Regions from separate parts of the Vibrio fluvialis genome, predicted to be linked through region 1. Evidence: predicted binding sites of a transcription regulator. Region 1 holds the regulator's gene; the other holds the start of a gene.
What was found. The regulator PurR, encoded in region 1, represses purine synthesis genes. The targets are predictions, from matches to a motif close to TNANGNAAACGTTTNCNTNA.

Region 2: DYA43_RS02640 (NCS2 family permease) is a predicted target of PurR. The motif match lies at 2,261-2,280, and genes of this name have one in related genera.

The regions. Positions count from the first base shown of each region.
Region 1 is NZ_UHIP01000001.1:1,200,448-1,204,630, reverse strand. It holds gene torR (two-component system response regulator TorR) at 1-390, opposite strand, end outside; gene torD (molecular chaperone TorD) at 613-1,260, shown strand; gene purR (HTH-type transcriptional repressor PurR) at 1,536-2,546, shown strand; cyclic di-GMP riboswitch class I at 2,706-2,790, shown strand; gene DYA43_RS05750 (TfoX/Sxy family DNA transformation protein) at 2,908-3,498, shown strand; gene DYA43_RS05745 (TVP38/TMEM64 family protein) at 3,626-4,183, shown strand, end outside.
Region 2 is NZ_UHIP01000001.1:568,427-572,609, forward strand. It holds gene DYA43_RS02625 (TRAP transporter substrate-binding protein) at 1-46, shown strand, start outside; gene DYA43_RS02630 (TRAP transporter small permease subunit) at 101-718, shown strand; gene DYA43_RS02635 (TRAP transporter large permease) at 708-2,030, shown strand; gene DYA43_RS02640 (NCS2 family permease) at 2,302-3,594, shown strand; gene gpt (xanthine phosphoribosyltransferase) at 3,634-4,098, shown strand.

The sequences.
Region 1 (4,183 bases):
GAGTTCGTGATTGCAGTGGCAAGCAGTGGAAATACGCCACAATAAATTTTTCACGCGAACCAACAGCTCACGTAGTTCAAGCGGTTTGGTGACATAATCGTCAGCACCCATTTCGAGGCCAATAATTCTGTCGATGCTATCCGTGCGTCCAGTAACCAGAATGATTCCAATATCTGATTGCCCGCGAAGTTCTCGCGTCAGTAACAAACCATCTTCACCTGGCAAGTTGATGTCCAGCATCACCAGGTCAATGTCATGTTCACTGAGCGCCTGACGCATCTCTACCCCATTTTCAGCCTCTGTTACCTGATAACCCTCTTTCTGAAAGTAACCAGCCAGCTTACTGCGGGTAACGATGTCGTCTTCAACAACTAGTATGTGATAGCTCATTGACACCACTTTATGCTCATTCGAAATACTCCGTAATTCTATTCATAAACAGTCATAATTCTAGTCTCCAATCCAAAAACCTCAGGGTTTATTGATTCAAAGCAATCTCTGAGCAAGCTATTAATTTGCTGACGTATTTGTTCATATTTTTTCATGGTTTGCGTTATTGCTATTCATGTTTATTGTTTAGACTTATAGGGAGAAAGTATCCGGAGTCTAACCATGCAAGAAGTAAAAGCATTTAACGAAAAGCGCGCCGAAATTTATTGGTGGTTGTCGAGTTTGTTCAGTAAAGAGCTCAGTGATAAAGAGATCGAGCAATATCATTCACCCGAAATTCGTGCCTTTCTGACTGGCTTGAGTGAAAACGCCGGACTGAAAGCGGCGGTGACGCATCTGGTGGAAGCACTGAACCGCTTGCTCGACCGTGACGATGCCCGCCTTGAATTGGCGGCCGACTTTTGCGACCTGTTTTTAAAGTCAGACAAGGATTCAGCCCTGCCCTACGCCTCCGTTTACCTTGGTAAAACAGGCCTGTTGAACGATACTCCGGCACAAGAAATGGCTGACTTGATGAAACAGCACGGCGTTGCGATTCACGACTCACTGAACGAACCAGCTGATCATTTGGCTGTCGAGTTGGATTTCTTGGGACATATGATTATTCGGTCCAACGAACTGGAAAAACAGTCACATATGGAACAAGCCTTTTCTGAACAGGCCGAATTTATCCAATCTCATCTCTTGAGTTGGGTACCAACTTTCGCGACCCGTTGCCAGTCGCTTGATCAATTTGGTTTTTACGCCGCAGTCAGCGAGCTTCTGGTCGCCTTCCTGCAACTTGATCAGGCTTATTTGACTGACGAATAGTTCGCTATCATGCTCACAAATTGAAGAATATCGCGCGAACTTTGTGACGATCATTTGATCTCATCCGATGAATTTCGTTGCGAGTTCACGCGTTGCGGACTACTATATTGCCCGCAAACGATAAAATATGAATTTAAGATGCAAACCGCTGTTTTCGAGCGGTTTTTGTGTTTTTACTACTTTTAGGCTTCACTTGCAGTACAAGCCTAACCGCTGCTGAATCTGATAGCACGACGCATTTTGTTGCGCTCAGCAGTCATCGACAGGACAAACCTATGGCTACGATTAAAGACGTTGCACGCCTGGCTGGCGTTTCAACAACAACCGTATCTCACGTAATTAATAAAACTCGATTTGTTGCAGAAGCCACACAAGAAAAAGTGATGGATGCTGTTAAAGAGCTGAACTATGCACCGAGCGCTGTAGCTCGAAGCCTAAAGTGCAACACCACACGAACAATTGGTATGTTGGTCACTCAGTCCACCAACCTCTTCTTCTCCGAAGTGATCGATGGTGTGGAAAGCTACTGTTACCGTCAGGGTTACACGCTGATCCTGTGTAACACCGGTGGTATTTACGAAAAGCAACGCGACTACATCCGCATGCTGGCGGAAAAGCGCGTAGACGGTATTTTGGTTATGTGTTCTGACCTGACCGAAGAACTGCTGGAAATGTTGGAAAGCCATTCTGACATTCCTAAGGTGATCATGGATTGGGGTCCAGAGACCTCTCAGGCTGATAAGATCATCGATAACTCCGAAGAAGGGGGTTATCTGGCTACTAAATACCTGACTGACCGCGGTCATACTGATATCGCTTGCCTGAGTGGCCATTTCGTTAAAGCCGCCTGTCAGGAACGTATTGCTGGTTTCCGCCGTGCGATGGCAGAAGCAAACCTGCCTGTCCGCGAAGACTGGATTCTGGAAGGTAACTTCGAGTGTGACACCGCCGTACTGGCCGCAGATAAAATCATCGCCATGGACAAACGTCCAACCGCTGTATTCTGTTTTAACGATACAATGGCGCTTGGCTTAATGAGCCGCCTGCAACAACGTGGGATTCGTGTTCCGGAAGATATGTCGGTTATCGGTTATGACAACATTGAGCTGGCAGAGTATTTCTCTCCACCGCTAACCACTATCCACCAACCTAAACGTCGTGTGGGTAAAAACGCATTCGAAATATTACTCGAACGAATCAAAGATAAAGAGCACGATCGCCGTATCTTCGAGATGCATCCGGAGATTGTAGAGCGCGACACAGTAAAAGACTTGACAAAACAATAACTTTGCAGAAAATCAACATGTCTGAATTGTCTATTTAGATTCAAAATCAATGAATCAAGTTGCAATGGTTGGACATATATATTTGAATAACATCACATTTGCACAAGGTAAATGTGATGTTTATCCAAATTTTTGATTATCCTTTTTTTGAAGGAAATGTCACGCACAGGGCAAACCATCTGAAAAGGTGGGACGCAAAGCCTCCGGCCTAAACCCAATTCGGGTAGGTAGCGGGGTTACCGATGGCAAAAATGCATACACTAAGAAGTTGACTCCTAACTGACATACTCTCTGCATTCTTTTGCTATTTTCTCGGACCTGACTTTGGTGGCGTATTAATTAATACACCGAGACTTACAGCATGGATAAACCAATACTAAAAGATTCAATGCGGCTCTTTGAGCAATTTGGACGCGTTAAATCTCGTTCAATGTTTGGTGGCTTTGGGATTTTTGTTGATGACACAATGTTCGCATTGGTGGTTAACGACAGACTTCACATTCGCGCCGACGATGCTTCAACAGCCAAGTTCAAACAACAAGGCTACGAGCCTTATGTTTATAAAAAGCGCGGATTTCCCGTTGTAACCAAGTATTTCGCTTTGCCGGAAGACTGTTGGTTAGACACCGCAAAAATTCTGGAAGACGCGAAAGCGGCATTAGCAGTGGCCAAAGATGAGCGTGAGACTCAAGCCCAAGCGAAGCCGGATCGTCTTAAAGATCTCCCTAACCTGCGCCTTGCAACCGAACGAATGCTGAAAAAAGCCGGCATCGAAACGGTGGAAGATCTGCAGGAGAAAGGTGCCGTAGAAGCTTACAAAGCCGTTAGACAATCACATTCTTCAGATGTCGGCTTGGAGCTTCTGTGGGCACTTGAAGGCGCCATTGAGGGCAAGCACTGGTCAGTTATCCCTCAAACGCGTCGCGACGAGTTGTTACAGCGTTTGTCGTAAACCTTTTTGAGAGCAACTTCATTAAAAGCATCCGTTCACGGATGCTTTTTTCTTTGGGTGAAAGAAAATATCGCTTTTCCCTGTCTGGTTACGTATACCTTAGATAACCGTATAACGAGAAACATCGATGAGTAAGAAGTTAGTTCTAGGCTTAATTTTGCTGGCCGTGATCATTGGATTAGGGCTCACGTTCAGTCAATACCTCACTCTGGACAATGCCAAAGCTCAGCAAGCGCTGTTGTCGGACTATATCGCCGAACATTTGCTTGCTGCTGCCCTGATTTACTTTGTCAGCTACGTCTTGATTACGGCGTTCTCGATACCCGGCGCAGCCGTTGTCACATTGCTTGGAGCAGCATTGTTCGGCTTTTGGCTCAGTCTTTTGCTTGTCTCTTTCGCCAGTACCATCGGTGCAACACTAGCCTTTCTGAGCAGCCGTTATCTGCTTCGAGACTGGGTTCAACAACGATTTGGTGACAAATTGAACGCAATCAACCAAGGCGTTGAGCGTGATGGCGCGTTTTATTTGCTGTCATTACGGCTGATCCCTGTATTCCCGTTCTTTCTGATAAACCTCTTGATGGGCCTAAGTCCCATTAACGTTGCCCGCTACTATTGGGTCAGCCAGTTGGGTATGCTGCCTGGCACTGCGGTGTATCTAAACGCCGGCACACAACTGGCACAA
Region 2 (4,183 bases), 630 kb from region 1:
AGACAAGTACTCGAAGCAGCTGGTGGATATTCTCGAGCAACAATAATGGACGACGCAGGTGAACCCGTTTGGGTTCGCCTGTTTTTATAGGGAGATTTCTATGCTTGAAGCCATTTTACTGAGGTATTGCCAGTTCACGAAATACGTCGTCAGTCTGATTGGACGCTCAGTGTCGTATTTGCTTCCCGTGCTTGCCGCGATCGTATTCTACGAAGTGTTTGCCCGTTACGTGCTGAACCGCCCGACTATCTGGGGCTATGACACATCGCTGTTTTTGTTTGGCTACATTGCGGCATTAGGCGGCGCGTATGCTCAGCAACGCGAAGCGCACATTAACGTCGATATTATTCACGCCAAAGTGTCGGAAAAAACACGCCGCATTTTTGATGTACTGACCAGCATTCTGGCGATGGGCTTCTTGGCCGTGATGGCTAAAACCTGTGGCGGCATGTTCATCGAAAGTGTCGAATTTAACTACAAAACCCAGAGTGAATGGGCTCCGGCCATGCATCACTTCTGGCTGATGATTACCGTCTCTGCGGTGATTTTTATTGCCCAGCATTCTACGGAGCTGATTGCCAATCTGTTCTTTTTGATCAAAGGCCGCGAATTGAATGGTGAGGTTCACCAGCACGTCAATCTGACTGAGCAGCCATTTAAGGTCGATAACGACCAGCTGGATTCCGTTTTTGACAAGGAGAGCCCAAATGGGAATTGAGATGTTAACCCTGCTTCTGTTGGGTTGTATCCTGACCGCGTTCGTTCTTGGTGCCCAGGTTGGTCTGGCGCTGGGTGGGATCGCAATGGGTGTCGGTTATCTGGTGTGGGGGGAGTCGCTGTTTAATATTATTCCGACTACCGTCGAGAGCACCTTCTTTAACTTTATTTTGCTGGCGATCCCGCTCTATATCTACATGGGACAGATTTTGACGCGTTCCGGGATCGGCGATGCCATGTTTAATGCCAGCCAACTGGCTATCGGCCGTGTGCGAGGATCGCTGGCGATCAGCGTGATCGGCGTATGTTCGATGATCGGTGCCATGGTAGGGATCATTGGTGCGGGCATCATGACCTCCAGTTCGATTGCGCTCAAACCTATGCTTGAACGTGGCTACGATAAGAAGCTGGCGCTTGGGGTTATTATGGCGGGCGGCTCACTGGGCATTCTGATTCCGCCGAGCATTCCGATGATCATGTTCGCGTCGTCCACTCAGAACTCGGTCGGCAAGATGTTTCTCGGCGCGATGGTACCCGCGCTGATTACCATCGTGCTGCTAATAAGTTATGTGGTGATCAGCTGTAAGCTGCGTCCGGAACGTGCGCCGATGGATATCGATAATGACATCGAAGTGCCTAAAGGCTATGAGCTGTTTAAAACCATTCGTGATGGCGCTTCATCATTTGCTCTGATTGTGGTGGTACTCGGCAGCATCATTGCCGGGATTGCGACGCCAACCGAATCCGGCGCGCTGGGCGTGATGGGGGCGATTCTGCTCTCGATTCTGTTTAAGCGTTTTAAACCGGAATTGCTGATGCGTTCTGGCATGCAAACCGCCATGCTGGTGAGTGTCGCGATGTGGATTATTCTCGGGGCGTCGGTGTTCAGTAATTTCCATCTGTTGATGGGCATTCAGGGCATGGTCTCGGGCTTTACTCAGAATCTCGATCTGCCGCCGATTGTGATCATCATGATGTTCCAGGTCATTATGCTGCTGCTCGGTTTTATCATTGATGAATTCATTATTGTGCTGATGTGCGCGCCGATATTTACTCCGGTGGCCGTGTCGCTCGGCTATGACCCCATCTGGTTCGGCGTATTGATGATTCTCAACATTGTGATTGCGGTGCAGACGCCGCCCTATGGGTTTGCGCTGTTCTACCTCAAAGGCATCGCGCCGAAAGGGGTCACGATGATGGATCTGTATAAATCCGTCACCCCATTCATCATGGTGCAATTTGTGGTTTTGGTGATCTGTATGCTGTTCCCGGATCTGGTCACCTGGTTGCCTAATAAGGTGATGAATTCCTAATCCAGTCGATGGTACGCTTCTGATATTCACAACCTCTCTCTGATGTGCAGCCAAGCAAAAGGGAGAGGTTGTTCTCATTTCTGAACTCTCATTCAAGTCGGTTAATTTCTAGTCGAAACGCCTGCCATTTATGTGTAACCGTGCATAGTTCTTTCTTAGTTTCTGCAAAATCGATGCAAATTCCGTCTGGAATTTGTGATTTGATAACTTTATAATCTGCGCCCAATCGATTACGCAACCGTTTACTTTTTACCTTTATTAGGATTCGAACATGCTGGAAAGGCTATTCAAACTCAGTGAAAATGGCACCAACGTGCGCACTGAGATCATTGCAGGGGTCACCACCTTCCTGACAATGGCATACATTATTTTCGTTAACCCAGCGATTCTTTCAGATGCCGGAATGGATCGTGGTGCAGTCTTTGTTGCTACCTGTCTGGCAGCGGCGGTTGGCTGTTTCATCATGGGTCTGATCGCGAACTACCCAATTGCACAAGCTCCGGGTATGGGCCTGAACGCATTCTTCACTTATGTGGTTGTGCTGGGCATGGGTTACACCTGGCAGGTGGCACTGGCGGCGGTATTCTGCTCGGGTGTGCTGTTCATTCTGCTGAGCCTGTTTAAGATTCGTGAGTGGATCATTAACTCGATTCCAATGTCACTCAGAACGGGTATCTCTGCGGGTATCGGTCTGTTCCTGGCGTTCATCGCGCTGAAAAATGCCGGTATCGTGGTAGACAACCCAGCGACTCTGGTTTCTCTGGGTGCGATTACTTCTCTGCCTGCGGTACTGGGAGCTCTGGGCTTCTTCCTGACCATCGCGTTGGTACACCGCGGCGTGAAAGGCGCGGTAATGATTGCCATTCTGTCGATCACCGCTCTGGGCCTGATTTTCGGTGACGTGCAGTGGGGCGGCGTGATGTCGGCTCCGCCAAGCATCGCACCGACGTTCATGCAACTGGATTTCTCTTCTGTGTTTGAAGTAGGTATGATTTCAGTCGTGTTTGCCTTCCTGTTCGTTGACCTGTTTGATACGGCGGGTACGTTGGTTGGTGTGGCAACGAAAGCGGGCCTTATTGGTGAAGACGGCAAGATTCCACGTCTGAACCGCGCGCTGCTGGCTGACTCAACCGCGACTTCTGTGGGTGCTCTGCTGGGTACGTCAAACACCACTTCTTACGTAGAAAGTGTGTCTGGTGTCGCGGCGGGTGGCCGTACCGGTCTGACCGCAGTTGTGGTTGGTATTTTGTTCCTACTTGCATTATTCTTCTCGCCATTAGCGGGTATGATCCCAGCCTACGCAACATCAGGTGCGCTGTTCTATGTCGCAATTCTGATGCTTTCAGGCCTAGTCAGCATTGACTGGCGTGATCTGACAGAAGCGGCCCCGACGGTGGTAACCTGTCTTCTGATGCCACTGACTTTCTCAATTGCAGAAGGTATTTCAATGGGCTTCATCGCGTACGCGCTGATTAAGCTTCTGAGTGGCAAAGGTCGCAACGTATCACTCAGCGTCTGGGTGATGGCGATCATCTTTGCAGTCAAATACATTCTTGCCGCGTAACACTGGCAAAAAACATTTCCAAACTTTAGGTCTATAACAATGAGTAGAAAATTCGTTATCACTTGGGACAATATGCAGAAGTACTGCCGTGAACTGGCTGAACTTCAAATGCCTGCAGAACAATGGAAAGGTATCCTGGGTGTAAGCCGTGGTGGCCTGGTACCAGCTGCGATTCTGGCTCGCGAACTGGGTATTCGTTACGTGGATACCGTGTGTATCTCGAGCTACGACCACGATCATCAGCGTGACATGAGCGTTCTGAAAGCGCCTGAGCACGATGGCGAAGGTTTCCTGATTGTTGATGACCTGGTAGACAGTGGTGATACTGCACGTAAAATTCGTGAAATGTACCCGAAAGCTAAGTTTGTGACTGTATGCGCGAAGCCTGCAGGTCGTGACCTGGTGGATCAGTACGTTGTTGATATCCCGCAAGATACTTGGATTGAACAGCCTTGGGACATGGTGTTGTCTTACGTTGAACCCGTCAACCGTAAACAAAAATAAACCGTGATTCTCAACTTTATTTGATAATGGCCCTGTATAGGGCCATTTTTTTTATTACTATTAGGCCATTCCTCTTAACAGAGAC